DNA from 3 places in the Arthrobacter sp. NPDC057013 genome. Region 2 is predicted to be linked to each of the others. Evidence: riboswitches for the same ligand, from Rfam matches in the RefSeq annotation. Region 2 holds a riboswitch; each other region holds the start of a gene.
What was found. A riboswitch is a leader RNA that binds a small molecule or an ion and turns the genes downstream of it on or off. The one in region 2 is predicted to bind S-adenosylmethionine.

Region 1 (3,266 bases), on a different contig from region 2:
GTGGTTCACGCGGAGCGACATGGTCTCCAGGCCCTTGGTGAGGACCCAGGCGTTGAAGGCGGAGAGCGCGGGGCCGGTGTGGCGCATGAGCTGCCTGACCGGGCCGTCGATGAATTCCTTGGTGCCCAGGATGGCGCCGCCCATCACGCGGCCCTGGCCATCGATGTGCTTGGTGCCGGAGTAGACGATCACGTCCGCGCCGAGGTCCCCGCAGCGCTGCAGCAGCGGGGTGGCAAAGACGTTGTCCGCCACCACCTTGGCGCCGGCGGCGTGGGCGAGTTCGCTGACCGCTGCGATGTCCACAATTTCCTGCATGGGATTGGACGGGGATTCGAAGAAGACCGCCGTGGTGGGCACCGAGAGGGCAGCACGCCACTGCTCGAGGTCCGGACCGTCCACGAATACGGTCTCCACGCCCCAGCGCGGCAGGATTTCGTTGAGGATTACGAAGCAGGAGCCGAACAAAGAACGGCTGGCGACCACACGGTCCCCGGCGCCCAGCAGGGCACCCAGGGCGGTGAACACCGCAGACATGCCGGACGCCGTCGCAAAGCACGCCTCGGTGCCTTCGAGCAGGCGGAGCCGCTCCTGGAACGTGGCCACTGAAGGGTTCCCGTAACGTGAGTAGACGAAGCGTTCGTCCTCGCCGGTGAAGGCGCGCTCCGCAGCCGCGGCCGACTCATAAACGAACCCGGAGTTCAGGAAGACAGGTTCGGTGGTCTCTTGGAAATTGGTGCGGTCCAGCCCGCCGCGGACGGCCTGGGTATCGGGGCTCCAGCCGGCGGCGTCGTGATTAAAGGTCAACTTAGTTCTTTTCCAGGTTCGTCGGCAGTCCGCGGTTCTTCCATCCGTTCACGGTGCGCTCACCGTAGCGGTCGGGCTCGCCCTCGAAGCCTTCGAGGACGTTGTAGGCTGTGAAGCCGGCCTGCGCGGCAGCGGTGGCGGCGGCGATGGAGCGCTGGCCGGAGCGGCACAGGAACAGCAGCTCCACCCGGGTGTCCTCAGGCGCCTGCTGCCTCAGCTGCTCGACGAAGTCGGGGTTGGGAATGCCGCCGGGATAGGTCCACTGGATGAAAAGAGGATCATTCCGCTGGCCGTTCGCGGACGTGGTGTCCGGAATGCCGATGTGCGCCCACTCGCCCTCGGTCCGCACGTCCACCAGGACGGCGCCCTGCTCGAGCTTGGCCCACGCGTCCTGGGGAGTGAGGTCTCCGGCGTAGCTCATGCGTGGCCCTCGTAGGCTTCTGCGCTGAGGTCATCATCGGAGTCCAGCCGGTCCACGGCGGTGGCGACGGCGGCATCTGCGGTGGCGATGGCGGCAGGCAGGATAAGGGCCTGGGCCACGATGACGGTGGTGCCGTTGAAGGTGGCGGCAGGGCTGCCGTGCAGCACGTATCCCTCGGCCAGGGCGGCCGAGATGCGCTCACAGAATGCGCGGTCATCCGGGCCCGTGATCAGGCGGTAGGACAGCTTTTCCTCGGGTTTATCCTGCTGGGATGGCAGCGTTGCAACGGCGGGCGCGTCTGACACGACGGATCTCCTTTTCTCACGCTTGCAGCTCGAAGTGGTCGATATGCCGAGTATTCACCTGAGGCACCCCGCCGCGGAAGGAGGGTTGCCGACCGGCCAGTCAGGGCTTAATGCCGGTACTCATTACTCCCCAAAAACGTAACACTGACGACGGCGGCGCGCACCGCGGCCGTCGTCATGTTCCGTAACGCACCCAACAACTGGTCATGGTGGTGACCCCGCGTTGCGGTTACAAAGCCGGTGGCCGGGAGGATAATGACGGGAGATGAACCGCCGTAACGCCGGATGAAACCAGGCCACAGTGAATGACTCGCCCCCGAATACAGTGACTCCCATGCTGCACTTTGGATGGTTTGTGGGCCATGGCTTCGGGGTTCAGGGCTGGGGCACGCCCGGCTATGGAATCGGCTATGACTGGAAGAAGCCCGACCCCTACCAGCACGCCGTCCGGGAGTTCGAGCGGGCGGGGCTGGACCTGTTCATCATCGAGGACTCGCTCACCGTCCCCGACACCTACGGCGGGACCGCTGAGGTCTCGCTGGCGCAGGCGTCCTTTGCGCCGAAGCACGATCCGCTGGCACTGGTGCCGTATCTGCTCTCCGCCACGGAACACCTGGGCATTGTGCCCACGATCAGCGCGTCCTTCTATCCGCCGTTCACCGCCGCCCGGCTGCTGGCCACGCTGCAGCACTTCTCCAACGGGCAGCTCGGCTGGAACGTGGTGACCTCCGGCAGCGACCTGGCCGCGCAAAACTACGGGCTGGACCAGCAGATCGAGCACGACCTCCGCTACGAGAAGGCCGAGGAGTTCGTGGACGTCGTGCGCAAGCTCTGGCGCAGCTGGGAACCGGACGCCATCCGGGAGGACGTTGGGGCAGGAATCTTCGCGGACCACACCAAGGTCCGGCCGATCCACCATGACGGCGAGTTCTTCAAGGTCCGGGGACCGCTGAACACGGCACCCCTGCCGGAGGAACCGGTGCTGGTGCAGGCGGGGGCATCCCCGCGGGGCAAGGCCTTCGCGGGTGCAAATGCGGATGTCGCCATTGCCCTGGCCCGCGGTGTGGACGGCATGAAGGCCTACCGGGATTCCATCCGCGCCGAAGCCGCCGGGGCAGGCCGGAACCCCGACGACGTCAAGGTGCTGTTCGTCCTCAAACCCACCGTGACCGGTTCCACCGCCGAAGCGGAGGAACTGCGGGCTGCCCGCCGGGAGCTCACGCAGCGGGACATCGACAGCCAGCTCAACTCCATCTCCTACCTGTCCGTCATCGACTTCAAGCGGTTCGACCTCGACGCGCCCCTTCCCGAACTCAGCACCAACAGCAACCAGGGCACGCTGGAGCACTTCTCCAAGGCCGCCCCGCCGGGGTCCACCCTGCGGCAGATCCTGCAGGCCCGCAGCGGCGGCGCCGGTGACAGCATCATCGGCACCGCCGAGGAAATCGCGGACTACCTCGAGGAAACCGGGGCCGCAGTGGGCGGCGACGGGTTCCTCTTCTCCGGCTTCGTGGACCCGGCCACCATTCACGGAGTGCTGGACAGGCTGGCACCGGTGCTCCGCCGTCGGGGACTGCTGCGGACAAGCTACGGCGACGGCGGCTTCCGCCGGAACCTGCTGGACTTCTAACGCCATGGCAGGCGCTGATGCACGCGGCACGTTCCTGATCGGCACGGCGCAGATCCGCGCCGACGACGTGGCCGCGGCGGCAACCGATCCCGCGGTGGAGGTGGTG
Region 2 (3,266 bases):
GGGCATCCGTTCCTTCGGGCTGGCCCACGTGGACCCGGACCGGATCCTGCATTCCTTCCCCGACCTTGAGCCGGGCACCGAGGCCTGCGAACGCGGCTGCAAGCACGACGCCGCCGCCGTCAACTGCGGCGTGGATGCCTGGGTCGCGGCTGGCAACGCCGGCCCCACGGGAGCGGCCAGGCTCGCGTCCCTGCGCCGCCTGCTGGGCACCGACCCGCGCACGGAGGGCCAGGAGACCAAGGAACTCGGCAGCGTCGGCTAGCCTTCCGTGGCGCAGCCCGGCGGCTGCCTCCCCGCCCCGCCGGGCCTTTGAGGGTAGTTTGGAACCATGACCCAACCCGCTTCAACGTACAACGATGACCTGCGTCTGGCCCATGTGCTGGCCGATTCCGTGGACGACCAGACCATGAGCCGGTTCAAGGCGCTGGACCTCAAGATCGAGACGAAGCCTGATCTGACGCCGGTCACCGATGCGGACAAGGCCGCCGAGGAGTCCATCCGCGGCCAGCTGTCCCGTTCCCGCCCCCGTGACGCCGTGCTCGGTGAGGAGTTCGGAAGTTCCGGCCACGGTTCCCGCCGCTGGATCATCGACCCCATCGACGGCACCAAGAACTTCGTCCGCGGGGTGCCGGTGTGGGCCACATTGATCGCCCTCGTCGACGAGGGCGAACCCGTCGTGGGCGTGGTCAGCGCCCCGGCGCTCGGCAAGCGCTGGTGGGCCGCCAAGGGCGCCGGCGCCTACTCGGGCCGTTCCCTGGCCGCCGCCACCCGGCTCAAGGTATCCAATGTGTCCAGCCTCGCCGACGCCTCGCTGTCCTATTCCAGCCTCGGCGGCTGGAAGGACCGCGGCAACCTCGGCGAGTTCCTGCAGCTCACCGAGGATGTGTGGCGCACCCGCGCCTTCGGCGACTTCTGGTCCTACTGCATGGTGGCCGAAGGCGCGGTGGACATCGCCTGCGAACCGGAACTGAACCTCTACGACATGGCGGCGCTGGTGCCGATCGTGACCGAGGCAGGGGGCCGTTTCACCTCCCTCGAAGGCACGGATGGCCCGTTCGGCGGCAACGCCCTCGCCACCAACTCGATCCTGCACTCGGAAGTCCTGAAGCGGCTGAACCCGCAGCTGGACGATTTGCTCTAGCCCTACCCCGGAGCCGGCCCGGCGCCATTGTGCTGAATATTACGACGGCGGTCGCCCCCTTTTGGTGGCGGCCGCCGTCGTTTATTCGGCCGAAGGCCCGATATCCGGGTTGCGTAATAATCCACTTAACATTCCGGAGCGGCTTTTTCATCGGCCGGCCAGATGTCTTAGTCTCGTAACAGGTCACGAGTGCCAGCGCTAAACCCCGGTTAGCTGGCCGGCAACCCTCCATTCGCGGTGGGGTGCCCCGGGTGACGACCAGGCCGATCCGGAACGGACCCGGCAAGCGCGGATCCCCGTCACGTGGGGTCCTTTCCCAGTGAGGTCCCATGACGACTGCGATCATTTCATCCACCGAGTCTTCTGCCGCGGACGCGGCCCTGCTGGACGGCCGATTCGCCGCCGCCGGCCGTCCCCTGGCCGCCGTCACCGGCGCGGAAATCCAGGCTCCGCTGATCCAGGGCGGCCACGTCCGCTACGCCAACCTCGACTACGGCGCCTCCGCGCCCGCCCTGTCCGTGGTCTCTGCCTACCTCAACGAGATCCTGCCCTACTACGCGAGCGTGCACCGGGGCGCCGGCTACGCCTCGCAGATCAGCACCTCCGTGTACGAGAACGCGCGCGACATCGTGCGGGAGTTCGTGGGCGGCCGCGCCGATGACGCCGTCATCTTCACCCGGAACACCACCGACTCCCTCAACCTCCTGGCCGGCTGCCTGCCGGTGGAGGACCACCACCACACCGGTGAAGTGCTGTATCTGGACATCGAGCACCACGCCAACCTGCTGCCGTGGCAGGGCGTGCCGCACCGCAGCGTGGTGGCCTCGGAAACGCTGGAAGCCACCATCAGCAGCCTGCGTGCGGAGCTGGAGCACGGCGATGTCAGCCTCCTGGCCGTGACCGGCGCGTCCAACGTCACCGGCGAAATCCTTCCGATCCGGCGCCTCGCTGCACTGGCCCACGAATACGGCGCACGGATCGTGGTGGACGCCGCTCAGCTCGCGCCGCACCGCCGCGTCAACATCGCCGCGGACGACGTCGACTACCTCGCCTTCTCCGGCCACAAGCTCTACGCCCCCTTCGGCGCCGGCGTGCTCATCGGCCGTCCCGACTGGCTCGACGCCGGCACGCCCCATCTCGCGGGCGGCGGCGCGGTCAGCGAGGCAAGGCTCGACGGCGTCAGCTGGGCCACCGGCCCCGCCCGCCACGAGGGCGGCTCACCCAACGTGCTCGGCGCAGCCACCCTGGCCCGGGCAACCCAGGTCATCGCTGCCCTGGATCCGCAGAGCTGGCACGCCCATGAGGCTGCCATCCGGTCCTTCCTCGTCGAGGGGCTGCGCAGGATCGGCGGCGTCACCGTCCACCAGATCTTCGAGGACAGTGACCCGGACGATGCCATTGGCGTGGTCAACTTCTCCGTGGAGGGCTACGACGCCGGGCTCGTGGCCGCTTACCTGTCGGCCGAACACGGCGTGGGCCTGCGCGACGGCCGCTTCTGCGCGCACCCGCTGCTGAAGCGCCTCGGCCTGCCGTCCGGTTCCCTGCGCGCCAGCTTCGGTGTGGGATCACGGCTCGAGGACGCCCAGCGGCTGCTCGCCGGCATCGAGGAGCTCCGCCGCTCCGGCCTCGGCTGGGACTACGTGGTGGATGCCGGACGCTGGGTTCCGGCGAACGACACCCGCACCTACCCCGAGTGGGCACCCAACACGCCAGGCACTGCCGGCGCCGCGCCCTGCATCCAAGACTGACGGGCATCCAAGACTAAGCGCCACCCGGGCTCCCCTGCCAGCGGCCTCCGTACGGTAAATTCGAAAGGTAATTTTCGACGTCGGGCTAAGGAGACTGTGCGTGGCACGGGGCGGTCCCAAACTTCATCACGTGCGCCGGCGGGAGCTTGGGCAGAGCTTCCAGGACGGCGGCGAACACTATCACCGCGTCCGTCCCGGCTACCCTGACGATTCCGCGGACTGGCTCATCCCGGCCGGGGCCAGCACGGCCGCCGACATCGGCGCCGGAACCGGTAAATTCACGGCCCTTCTGGTGGAACGCGGGCTCAGCGTCAGCGCGGTGGACCCTTCCGTGGACATGCTGGAACAGCTCAGCCGTGTCTTTCCAAGCGGCGCCT
Region 3 (3,266 bases), on a different contig from region 2:
GCCCCATTCGCCACCGACTGCGAAGCCCTGGGCAAACCGCAGGAACACCAGCAGCGCGGGTGCCCAGTAGCCGATCTGCTGGAACGTCGGGAGGCAGCCCATGAGGAAGGTGGAGACGCCCACCAGGATGATGCTCAGCTGCAGCAGCTGCTTCCGGCCGAATTTGTCGCCGAAGTGGCCAAAGACGATGCCGCCGATCGGGCGGGCAACGAAGCCGACGGCGTACGTGAGGAAGGCGGCGATGATGCCGTCCAGCTCGGTGCCGGCGTTGGGGAAGAAGGCCTTGCCGAAGACCAGGGTGGCAGCCGAGGCGTAGAGGAAGAACTCATACCACTCCACCACGGTGCCGGCCATGGACGCCGTGACAACTTTTTTGAGGCCTGAGGCCTTGACGTCGGTTTCTTCTGCACGCCTTGCGGCGGAGCTTTCCGTACTCATTGCGAACTCCTTCGGTGTCTTCCTCGACACCACGGGGACCAGTCGATGGCGACGGGGTGTGATGCGCACCACGAACGCCGGATTCAACGAGTATGGTCTGCCAATGACGCAAGCTCAACGCCAAATAGTGCAGGGCGCATCTGCATAAATGCACATCTGCTGCACTGGTATTGCCGCGGTACGGCAGGCTCCGGCCGTACTGACCGGGGCCCGATCAGTTCAGGAAGTGTTCCCTGAGCTGGGCGTTCAGCTGGCCGATCTCCGTGAGGAACCCGTCGTGGCCGATCGGCGAATCGATCATGTGCACGTCCACATTCCCGGGCAGGGCCTCGGCGAGTTCCAGCGACTGCGCGGGAAAGTACAGCCGGTCCGTCTCCACGGCGGCCACGAAGACGTCGGCGGTGACCCGGGCCAGGGCTTCCTTAAGGGTCCCCCGTCCGCGGGTGACGTCATGGCTCATGAGCGCTTCCGTCAGGGCGATGTAGCTGTTGGCGTCGAAGCGCCGGACCAGCTTGTTGCCCTGGTGGTCGAGGTAGCTCTCCACCTGGTAACGGCCGCGGCCCGCCAGGGCATCGGCCTGCAGCGGCTCTTCGGGGGCCTGCGCGTTCCTGCCGAACCGGAAATCGAGCTCGTAGGCGGACCGGTAGGTGATGTGGGCGATCCGCCGGGCGAGCGCCAGGCCCTCCGTGGGTTCAGGTCCGCCGTAGTAGTCACCACCGTTGAAGTGGCGGTCCTGCCGGATAGCCAGTGTCTGTGCCTGCGCGAAGGCGATCTGTTCGGCCGTGCTCCTCGCGCCGACGGAGATGACACCGCAGCGGCGGACCCGCTCCGGAAAAGTCACCGCCCATTCGAGGGCACGGGCCCCGCCCATGGATCCGCCCACCACGGCGTGCCAGGTGCCGATGCCGAGCCGGTCGGCGAGCCGCGCCTCGGCCACGGTGGAGTCCCGAAGCGTCACCAGCGGAAACCGCGAGCCCCAAGGCTTGCCGTCCGGAGCGTTCGACGACGGTCCGGTGGATCCGTAACAGCCGCCCAGGATGTTGATCGAAATGACAAAGAACCTGTCAGTGTCCGCCGGCGCACCCGGCCCGGCGAGCTGTTCCCACCAGCCCTCCTCGTCACCGGCGCCCCGCGTCACGTGCGTGCTGCCGGTGAGGGCGTGCTGCACGAGGATGGCGTTCGAGCCGTCCTCATTGAGCGTTCCCCAGGTTTCGTAGGCCAGGGTCACGTCCGGCAGGAATCCCCCGGCCTCGAGCTCCAGGCTGCCGATGCTGAGGTACTGGACTGTACCGTCGGGAGTGGTGCGGCCGCCGCAAACGGTGCCGTTCAAAGCCGTGCCGTGCCGAGCCTCGGCGGCGGGAAAATCGGTGCTGCTGACAGAAATCGTCATGGGTAAACCTCTTCTACGCGCTTGCCCGCCGGCAGCTGTCCGGCAGGCCAGGTCTTCACCCGGGGCACCCCACCGCGGAAGGAGGGTTGCCGGCCAGCAAGCCGGGGCTGTCGCTGGCACTCATGACCTGTTGCCCAGTTTACGAAACAGGCGGACATCTGCGCGAAGAATATGACGGCTGTGTGACTCCCGGCCCGTTCCCGGGCCGGGAGTTCCACCGGCGGCGGTCGGACTCAGGCGCCTTTCGCCGCCCGGAAACCGGCGTCGAGGTCGGCCAGGATGTCGTCGATGTGTTCCAGGCCCACGGACAGCCGGACCAGGCCGGGGGCCACCCCGGCCACGCTCTGCTGTTCCGGAGTCAGCTGGCTGTGCGTGGTCGACGCCGGGTGGATGACGAGGGAGCGGACGTCGCCGATGTTCGCCACGTGGGAGTGCAGTTCCAGGGCATCCACGAAGCGCTTGCCTGCCTCGGCCCCGCCTGCCACGGTGAACGACACCACCGCGCCGGTGCCCTTCGGCCCGTACTTCAGACCCCGCTCATACCAGGGGCTGGACGGCAGTCCGGCGTAGGCCACGGACTCCACATCGTCCCTGGCTTCCAGCCAGCTGGCGACGGCCACCGCATTGGCCACATGGCGTTCCACCCGCAGGCTCAGCGTTTCCAGGCCCTGCGCGATGAGGAAGGCATTGAACGGGGATACGGCGGAGCCCAGGTCGCGCAGCAGCTGGACCCGAGCCTTGAGAATGTAGGACAGGTTGGCCCCCAGTGCACCGTCTGCGCCGAGGTCGCGGGCGTAGACCAGGCCGTTGTAGGTGGGGTCCGGCGTGTTGAACCCGGGGAACCGCCCCGGATCCTTGCCGAAATCGAAGTTGCCTGAATCCACAATGACACCGGCGATGGCGGCCCCGTGCCCGCCCAGGTATTTGGTGGCCGAGTGCACCACGATGTCCGCGCCCCACTCAAGCGGCCTGATGAGGTAGGGCGTGGACAGGGTGTTGTCCACGATGAGCGGCACCCCGGCCTCGTGCGCGGTCCGGGAAACACCTTCGATGTCCAGGACGTCCTGGCGGGGGTTGGAGACCACCTCGGCAAAGAAGAGCTTGGTGTTCGGCTGCACGGCGTCGCGCCAGTGCTCCAGGTTGTCCGGGTCGGCCACGAAGGTCACGGACACGCCGAACTTCTTGAGGGTGTGTGCCAGCAGGTTGTAGGTGCCGCCGTAGAGGCTGGGACTGGCCACCACGTGGTCGCCGGCCTCGGCAATGTTGAGGATGGCGTACGTTTCCGCAGCCTGGCCGGAGCTCAGGAGCAGCGCGGCGAGCCCGCCCTCCAGGCTGGCGATCCGCTGCTCGACGGCGTCCTGGGTCGGGTTGCCGATCCGGGTGTAGATGGGCGCGATTTCGGCGAGCGCGAAGCGGTCCGCCGCGCTTTCGGCGCTGG

Region 1: linked by a shared signal. The riboswitch ahead of ACFTSA_RS11545 (DUF1737 domain-containing protein) and the one ahead of ACFTSA_RS10350 (aminotransferase class V-fold PLP-dependent enzyme) in region 2 are both predicted to bind S-adenosylmethionine.
Region 3: linked by a shared signal. The riboswitch ahead of ACFTSA_RS04425 (homoserine O-acetyltransferase) and the one ahead of ACFTSA_RS10350 (aminotransferase class V-fold PLP-dependent enzyme) in region 2 are both predicted to bind S-adenosylmethionine.

The regions. Positions count from the first base shown of each region.
Region 1 is NZ_JBHUSE010000007.1:54,334-57,599, forward strand. Features, by position in the region: gene ACFTSA_RS11535 (O-succinylhomoserine sulfhydrylase) at 1-804, opposite strand, end outside; gene ACFTSA_RS11540 (rhodanese-like domain-containing protein) at 806-1,225, opposite strand; gene ACFTSA_RS11545 (DUF1737 domain-containing protein) at 1,222-1,530, opposite strand; SAM riboswitch class IV at 1,544-1,658, opposite strand; gene ACFTSA_RS11550 (NtaA/DmoA family FMN-dependent monooxygenase) at 1,865-3,160, shown strand; gene ACFTSA_RS11555 (aromatic amino acid ammonia-lyase) at 3,165-3,266, shown strand, end outside.
Region 2 is NZ_JBHUSE010000006.1:52,188-55,453, reverse strand. Features, by position in the region: gene ACFTSA_RS10360 (ribosome small subunit-dependent GTPase A) at 1-262, shown strand, start outside; gene hisN (histidinol-phosphatase) at 329-1,141, shown strand; SAM riboswitch class IV at 1,323-1,436, shown strand; gene ACFTSA_RS10350 (aminotransferase class V-fold PLP-dependent enzyme) at 1,471-2,889, shown strand; gene ACFTSA_RS10345 (class I SAM-dependent methyltransferase) at 2,990-3,266, shown strand, end outside.
Region 3 is NZ_JBHUSE010000002.1:81,182-84,447, forward strand. Features, by position in the region: gene ACFTSA_RS04420 (MFS transporter) at 1-438, opposite strand, end outside; gene ACFTSA_RS04425 (homoserine O-acetyltransferase) at 653-1,828, opposite strand; SAM riboswitch class IV at 1,841-1,956, opposite strand; gene ACFTSA_RS04430 (bifunctional o-acetylhomoserine/o-acetylserine sulfhydrylase) at 2,062-3,266, opposite strand, start outside.